2 regions of the Streptomyces sp. NPDC048191 genome follow, and region 2 is predicted to be linked to the other one. Evidence: riboswitches for the same ligand, from Rfam matches in the RefSeq annotation. Region 2 holds a riboswitch; the other holds the start of a gene.
The links. A riboswitch is a leader RNA that binds a small molecule or an ion and turns the genes downstream of it on or off. The one in region 2 is predicted to bind cobalamin.

Region 1 (4,205 bases), on a different contig from region 2:
AACACGGTCTCCGCGTCACCAAGGAGCTTGACCGCCTCCGCGGCGATGCGGCGATTGTCCTTGACGTGCAGGGCCTCTCGTTCGGGGAGGCCCGTCTCGAAGCCCGCGCCCTCCACGGGGTAGGCGCCGCCGTAGGTGCGGCGGAGCAGGCCCCTGCGTTCCAGGACGCTGAGGTCACGACGGATGGTCTCCGGCGCGACAGCCAGATCGACGGCCGTGGTGGTGACCTCGACACGCCCCTGGTGACGGGCGAGCGCGAGAATCCGGCTCTGACGCTCCTCGGCGTTCATCGCTCACCTCGCCTTCCATACCCGGTCCGGGCACGGCGCGCCCGGTCTTGCCGCACATTTATACCAATCGCCTTTTGCAGCAAACCCGCCCACAATGGGCCTGAAACCGCCCGATGATGCCTGGAGTGATTGAGTGAATCCCCAGGTCAGGGCGCCCGCAGTGAGTTTTGCCCGTTTGCCGGTGCCCGTGTGGGCCGCCTGCAGTGCCCGGTTCGGGCGGACGGCGAAGTGCGGCTGCCAATGATCACGGGCCCGGCAAGAGGTCCGCGAACCGCGAGGGCCCGCTCCGCACGACGTGTCCGCGGAGCGGGCCGGTGTTGGCGCCGCGTGTTCATCAGGCGCATATCGGCGAGTTGGAGACGGTGTCGGGTGGGCTCGTCCGAGGCGGGTGTTCCCAGTCCTGGGGACTGCGGAGGGGGAGAGCGGCCGGTGGCGTACGTACCGCTGCCGTCGGCCCGGGTCTGCAACGTGAGTCGACGGCGAACGCAGCACGTGCCCGGCAGCAGGGCACCGGCCGGCCAGGGCAGACTTCGGCGCGCAGGAGGCGGCGCCAAGCAGGGCCCGTACCCGCTGGGGCACCTCCCCGCCGGTGACAGCGGGGGCGGCGCGGCCGCCCCCCGGCGACGGCCGCCCGGTCGCCTGCCTGCGTGGCGGCCTCCTCATCCGGCCGGCGCTCCAGGACGAAGGCACCTGCTCCTGGGCAGCCGGCGCCGACTCCTGGCCGAGCCGTCGGGTGCTCCTCGGTCAGCCGGCGTCAGCGGTCCGGGCGTTCCAGCGGTCCTCGACCTTGGCGAGGCGCCAGTACGCGATGGCCATGGCCCAGACCACCACGAACAGGCCGACGATGACGTAGCCGACGTTGTCCAGGTTCAGGTCCGCGATCCAGCCGGTGACACCGTCGTCCAGGCCGAGCTTGTCGTGCAGCACGCCGACCAGCTCGATGGTGCCGACGAAGAAGGCCACCACGATCGACAGGCCGGTGATGGTGAGGTTGTAGAAGACCTTGCGGACGGGGTTGGAGAAGGCCCACTGGTAGGCGAAGTTCATGAAGGTGCCGTCGAGGGTGTCGAACAGGCTCATGCCGGCGGCGAAGAGCAGCGGCAGGCACACCACCGCGTACCAGGGCAGTCCGGCGGCGGCGCCGTTGCCGGCCAGGGCGAGGAGCAGCACCTCGGTGGTGGTGTCGAAGCCGATGCCGAAGAGGAAGCCGAGCGGGAACATCTGGCCGGGCCGGCGAATGGACTTGGTGAGCCGGCCGAGGAGACGGTTCATGAAGCCGCGCGACTCGAGGTGGGCCTGCAGCTCGGCCTCGTCGTAGCGGCCGACGCGCATCGCCCTGAAGACGCGCATGATTCCGAACAGCGCGACCAGATTGAGGGCGGCGATGAGATACAGGAAACTTCCGGAGACCGTGGTGCCCACGGTACCGAGGACTTGGTGGGTTCGCGAGCCGTCGTTCATCAGCGTGCCCGCGAGCTTGGCGCCGCCGGCGACCAGCACGGCCATGACGACCACCACGCTGGAGTGCCCGAGCGCGAACCAGAAGCCCACCGACACCGGACGCTGACCGTCGGCCATCAGCTTGCGGGTGGTGTTGTCGATCGCGGCGATGTGGTCGGCGTCGAACGCGTGCCGCATACCAAGGGTGTAGGCCGTGATGCCCAGCCCCACTCCGAACGCCTTGGAGCCGACCTCGTAGTGGTGCGGGACCACGAGCAGGAAGAGGATCCCGAAAGCCACGACGTGCAGAGCGACGATCACGCCCAGGAGGCCGGCCGTGCGGAGGGTGTCCTCACGGCGCCAGCGGAAGGAAGGGGCGTCGGTTTCGGGCACGCCTCGGGACACGGTCATACAGTCACGCTCCAGCACCTCGTGGATCAGTCTCGTGCTGTCGTGGCCGGTCTCCTGGCTGACGGGTCATCGTGCCCGCCCCTGCCTTCCCAGCCGTGAGGCCAGTGGCAATGCATGGGTGGGAACTCCCCGATCACAGTGGCGAGGGCCGCTCCGGACTGAGCCTTTGAGGGGCTGTCACCGGTCTTCCCGAACACCACGACCCGCCCACCCTAGAAGGCTGAAGACGGAGGCTGCAAGATTGCACAACTGATCAGGTGTCCGGCTGGAGCGCCGGCGACTGCGATGATGAGGGCATGCATCTCGTCCCCGCGGAACGTGCCGGGCAGCGGATCATCGACGACCATCGGGTCTGCGATGCCATCGCCGCTGTCGGCGCGCCCGAACGCGTGCGCGCTTGGGCCGACCGCTTCTCTCTGCTCTCCGATCCCGGGCGCCTGTCCCTGCTGCTGGCTCTCCATGAGGCGGGCGCCATCGCCGTCTCCGACCTGGCCGTCGCCACCGGCATGCGGGACACGGCCGTGTCCCAGGCCCTGCGCCTGTTGCGGACCGCCGGCATCGTCCAGGGCGAGAAGGATGGCCGAATCGTGCGCTACCGGCTCATCGACGGCCCGATCTCAGCTTTGCTGGAACACTGCGCGTCACGCGATACGAACGTCGGCAGCACGCCGTCAGGAGGAGCGAGTAGCACGGGAGGACAGTGAGGACCCGTAGCTGCGCGCAGTCGCGGCGAGCCGTCCGCAGGACCAACCGCGGCGGTTGCACACGAAGTCGGCCGAGCCCACGATCGGGCGCCGGCGCCAACTCGGCCGCCCCAGAGGCCGCTGTCCCAGGGGCTTGCAGCACACCGCTGCCCGGACCTGGAACAGGCGCTACGCCCTACAGGTCCGGGCAGGGTCCCGCGATGGGGTCAGCTGCCGTCTCCGGTGTCCGAGCCTCCGGTGTCCGAGCCTCCTGTGTCTGAGCCTCCGGTGTCCGAGCCCCCGGTGTCGGTTCCTCCGTTGTCCGTTGCGGCGGGTGCTCCGGTGTCCGTGCCTCCGTTGTCGGTTGCGGTGGGGGCCCCGGTGTCCGTCGCGGTGGGGGCTCCGTTGTCCGTTGCGGTGGGAGTTCCGTTGTCCGTTGCGGTGGGGGTTCCGGTCTCCGTCGCGGTGGGGGACCCGGTCTCCGTCGCGGTGGGCGAACCGGTCTCCGTCGCGGTGGGCGAACCGGTCTCCGTCGCGGTGGGCGAACCGGTCTCCGTCGCGGTGGGGCTCGGCTGTTGCGGCGTGGGGCCGGTCTCGGGCGGACTCGTGGCCGGCGCCGGTGATGTCTCGGTCGGACGGGGCAGTGACGGTACGACGATGATGGCCGGCGGGTTCTTCGGTATGGGAACCCGCACGAGGACGATCACGATGACGTCACGGCCGTTGTGGCGTGCGTGTCGCTTCTTGACCTCGTAGCAATGGATCGCCTTCGGTTCCTTGTGCGTCCGGTAGCACTTGATGACCTTGGCGCTGGGCGCGCGATCGGGTGCCTTCGTCGCCGCACCGGCGTCTGTTTCCGCCATGGCCCAGGCGCCCGCCACCAGGCAGGAGGTGGCCGTCACTGCGACACCGATTTTCCTGAGTTTGTTGTCCATTTTTCAAACTCCCGTTCGTGTTGGCTGCGGGGACACACGTGAGCGTCACTTCCGGTCCTCGGGAGATCCAGCGGCAACAAACCCAGCCAGGACGAGGACTCTTTTCCTGCGGACTCCGCGGTCGTCATCCCCCCAAGCGGGTGGTGTCACGGAATTCGGTTCCGGGTTTTGATTTCGAGGGTGGCGTCCAGCTTGCGGCCGTTGGCGCACTTCCCGCCCAGGGCATAGGAGGCCGGCGGGACGGAGTTCGGGATCCGCAGTGTGCCCTGGACGTCCTCCGGGTGGGTCTGGCCCCGGGACGTCAGACGCACCGTCCCGGCGTCGAGCACCTGGGCATAGACGATGGCCGAGCTGTTGCTGCCGCATTCCGAGCTGTTGAGGTTGACCGTACTGCCCGGATAGGCGGGGTTCGGTGTGACCTCCAGGAGGCCGAAGTCTCCTGCGTA
Region 2 (4,205 bases):
GTCGGTCTCGCACCGCCACGGGTACGTCACCACCTCCGACTTCGTCCGCGGCCGCTTCGGCTCCAGGGGCCTGTCGCTGGCGGTGGCGCTGACCGGCATCCTGGCGACGATGCCCTACATCGCGCTCCAGCTGGTCGGCATCCAGGCGGTGCTGGACGTGATGGGCGTCGGCGGCGGCGACAACACCAACTGGTTCGTGAAGGACCTGCCGCTGCTGATCGCCTTCGGCGTGCTGGCGGCCTACACCTACTCCTCCGGGCTGCGGGCCCCCGCCCTGATCGCCTTCGTCAAGGACGCGCTGATCTACATCGTCATCGCGGTGGCGATCATCTACATCCCGATCAAGCTGGGCGGCTTCGACGACGTCTTCGCCAAGGCGGGCCACGCGTTCAGCCAGGTCAACCCGGCGACGGGCAAGCCGCGCGGCGCGCTCGTGCCGCCCGAGGCGGGCCAGTGGACGTACGCCACCCTGGCCCTGGGCTCCGCGCTGGCGCTCTTCATGTACCCGCACTCGATCACCGCGACGCTCTCCTCCAAGAGCCGTGAGGTGATCCGCCGCAACACCACGATCCTGCCGCTGTACTCCCTGATGCTGGGGCTGCTGGCCCTGCTGGGCTTCATGGCGATCGCGGCCGGGGTCAAGGTCACCAACGGGCAGCTGGCGATCCCGCAGCTGTTCGAGGACATGTTCCCGGACTGGTTCGCGGGCGTGGCCTTCGCGGCGATCGGCATCGGCGCGCTGGTGCCGGCGGCGATCATGTCGATCGCGGCGGCGAACCTCTTCACCCGCAACATCTACCGGGACTTCATCAAGCCGGACGCCACACCGAAGCAGGAGGCCCAGGTCTCCAAGATCGTCTCGCTGCTGGTGAAGGTCGGCGCGCTGGTCTTCGTCCTCACCATGGACAAGACGGTCGCCATCAACTTCCAGCTGCTGGGCGGCATCTGGATCCTGCAGACCTTCCCGGCGCTGGTCGGCGGCCTGTTCACCCGCTGGTTCCACCGCTGGGCCCTGCTCGCGGGCTGGGCGGTCGGCATGGTGTACGGCACGTTCGCCGCGTACGGCGTCGCCTCCCCGACCCAGAAGCACTTCGGCGGCTCGGCGAAGGAGATCCCGGGCATCGGCGAGATCGGCTACATCGGCCTCACGGCGTTCGTGCTGAACGTCGTGGTCACCGTGGTCCTGACCTTCGTCCTGAAGGCGCTGAAGGCCCCCGAGGGCCTCGACGAGACCAGGCCGGACGACTACACGGCGGACGCGGGCGACCCGGGGGTCCAGGTGGAGCTTCCGCCTGCGACGGCCGGCGCCGGTCACTAGGCAGCCGTCGTACGACGGGCCGCCGGGGAAAATCCGGCGGCCCGTCGTCGTACCCCTCCGGCAGACTCGGTGCCATGGACATCGTGATCCGGCCCGCGCACCCCGGCCAGTACGAAACCCTCGGTGAGATCACCGCCCAGGCCTACCTCCAGGACGGCCTCCTGGACTTCGGCGAGAGCGACCGGTACCTCGGCGAGCTGCGAGACGTGGCCAAGAGAGCCGCCGCGGCCGACGTGCTCGTGGCCATGCGGAACGACACCCTCCTCGGCGGCGTCACCTTCGTCCCGTCCCCCGGCCCCATGGCCGACATCGCCCGCCCCCGTGAGGCCGAGATCCGCATGCTGGCCGTGGCCGGCGCCGCGCGCGGCCAGGGCGCCGGTGAGGCCCTCGTGCGGGCCTGCGTCGACCGGGCGCGAGCCACCGAGGGCTGCCGGGCCGTCGTCCTGTCCACCCAGCGCACGATGCACGCCGCCCACCGCATCTACGAACGGCTGGGTTTCGTTCGCACACCCGAGCGGGACTGGAATCCGCTGCCCGAGCTGGACCACATCACTCTGCTCACCTACGAGTTGACACTCTGACACCGCCACGACACAACATCTGGGGGTGACACGACAGCCCGGCACTAGATGTATGCTCGACCTCGCTGTCGCCGCAGGGGAATCCGGTGCGAATCCGGAACTGTCCCGCAACGGTGTACTTGCGCGTGTTCGCGCGCCTGTGTCAGTCCGAGGACCTGCCGGCAGCACGCGCCCGGCCGTCCGGCCCGGGTGCCTTCCGACGTCCGGGCCTCGTGGGGTGGGCCGGTGGACGCGACGCCGTGTGCGCTCGTGGCTGCCCCCTGCCCTCCGCAAGGCCCCCGTGCCGAGCGAGGGAGAGCCCCACGTGACCATCGCGCCAGCAGATCCGGCTTCAGCCAGCGGCCTGGAGACCGACGGTCCCGGTGCCGCGCTGCTGCGGACCCTGACCGAGCTGACCGCCGACCTCCCCGACGCCGACCCCGGCCGGGTCGCCGCCGCCGCGCTGCGCGGCCGGTCCGCTCGGGCCGACGAGGCGGAGTTGCGCGAGCTGGCCACGGAGGCCGCCGCCGGACTCATCTCCGACGACCCCGCCTACTCCCGGCTCGCCGCCCGGCTGCTGACCGTCTCCATCCGCGCCGAGGCCGCCTCGCAGGGCGTGACGTCCTTCACCGAGTCCGTGGCCGTCGGGCACCGCGAGGGGCTCATCGCGGACCGGACCGCCGAGTTCGCGCGGCTGCACGCCGAGCGGCTCGACGCGCTGATCGACCGGCGGGCCGACGACCGCTTCGGCTACTTCGGCCTGCGCACCCTGCACAGCCGCTACCTGCTGCGGCACCCCATCACCCGCAGGGTCATCGAGACGCCCCAGCACTTCATGCTGCGCGTGGCGAGCGGCCTGGCCGAGGACGACACGACCAGGTCGGCCGACGAAGTCGCCGCGCTCTACGGGCTGATGAGCCGCCTGGACTACCTCCCCTCCTCCCCCACCCTCTTCAACTCCGGCACGCGGCACCCCCAGATGTCGTCCTGCTACCTCCTCGACTCCCCGCTGGACGAGCTGGACTCCATCTACGACCGCTACCACCAGGTCGCCCGGCTCTCCAAGCACGCCGGTGGCATCGGTCTGTCGTACTCCCGCATCCGCAGCCGCGGTTCGCTGATCCGGGGCACGAACGGGCACTCCAACGGCATCGTCCCGTTCCTGAAGACCCTGGACGCCTCGGTGGCGGCCGTGAACCAGGGCGGCCGGCGCAAGGGTGCCGCGGCCGTCTACCTGGAGACCTGGCACTCCGACGTCGAGGAGTTCCTGGAGCTGCGGGACAACACCGGTGAGGACGCCCGCCGCACGCACAACCTGAACCTCGCGCACTGGGTCCCGGACGAGTTCATGCGCCGGGTCAACGCCGACGAGCAGTGGTCGCTGTTCTCCCCGGCGGACGTGCCGGAACTGGTGGACCTGTGGGGCGCGGAGTTCGACGCCGCCTACCGCAAGGCCGAGGCGGCGGGTCTGGCGAGGAAGTCCATGCCGGCCCGTGAGCTGTACGGCCGGATGATGCGCACCCTCGCGCAGACCGGCAACGGCTGGATGACCTTCAAGGACGCCGCCAACCGCACCGCCAACCAGACGGCCCTGCCGGGCCACGTGGTCCACTCCTCCAACCTCTGCACGGAGATCCTGGAGGTCACGGACGACGGGGAGACGGCGGTCTGCAACCTCGGTTCGGTGAACCTCGGTGCCTTCGTGGCCGACGGGGACATCGACTGGCAGCGGCTGGACGAGACCGTCCGCACCGCCGTCACCTTCCTCGACCGTGTCGTGGACATCAACTTCTACCCGACCGAGCAGGCGGGACGGTCGAACGCCAAGTGGCGTCCCGTCGGCCTCGGCGCGATGGGTCTTCAGGACGTCTTCTTCAAGCTGCGTCTGCCCTTCGACTCGCCGGAGGCGGAGGCCCTGTCCACGCGGATCGCCGAGCGGATCATGCTCGCCGCGTACGAGGCCTCCGCCGACCTCGCCGAGCGCAACGGCCCGCTGCCGGCCTGGGAGAAGACCCGTACGGCCCAGGGTGTGCTGCACCCCGACCACTACGGCGTCGAGCCGGCCTGGCCGGAGCGCTGGGCCGCCCTGCGGTCGCGCATCGCGTCCGTCGGCATGCGCAACTCGCTGCTGCTCGCGATCGCCCCGACGGCCACCATCGCCTCCATCGCGGGCGTGTACGAGTGCATCGAGCCGCAGGTCTCCAACCTGTTCAAGCGCGAGACGCTCTCCGGCGAGTTCCTGCAGGTCAACTCCTACCTGGTGCAGGACCTGAAGAACCTCGGCGTGTGGGACGCGCGGACCCGGGAGGCGCTGCGCGAGTCCAACG

Region 1: it holds a riboswitch for cobalamin, as region 2 does, so the genes downstream of both, AB0D93_RS39620 (HoxN/HupN/NixA family nickel/cobalt transporter) here and AB0D93_RS14625 (ribonucleoside-diphosphate reductase subunit alpha) in region 2, are expected to answer to the same signal.

The regions. Positions count from the first base shown of each region.
Region 1 is NZ_JBEZMO010000049.1:22,910-27,114, reverse strand. Features, by position in the region: gene AB0D93_RS39625 (DeoR/GlpR family DNA-binding transcription regulator) at 1-290, opposite strand, end outside; gene AB0D93_RS39620 (HoxN/HupN/NixA family nickel/cobalt transporter) at 1,035-2,141, opposite strand; cobalamin riboswitch at 2,168-2,357, opposite strand; gene AB0D93_RS39615 (metalloregulator ArsR/SmtB family transcription factor) at 2,438-2,845, shown strand; gene AB0D93_RS39610 (hypothetical protein) at 3,052-3,759, opposite strand; gene AB0D93_RS39605 (hypothetical protein) at 3,906-4,205, opposite strand, start outside.
Region 2 is NZ_JBEZMO010000007.1:169,764-173,968, reverse strand. Features, by position in the region: gene mctP (monocarboxylate uptake permease MctP) at 1-1,318, shown strand, start outside; gene AB0D93_RS14630 (GNAT family N-acetyltransferase) at 1,393-1,899, shown strand; cobalamin riboswitch at 1,935-2,077, shown strand; gene AB0D93_RS14625 (ribonucleoside-diphosphate reductase subunit alpha) at 2,204-4,205, shown strand, end outside.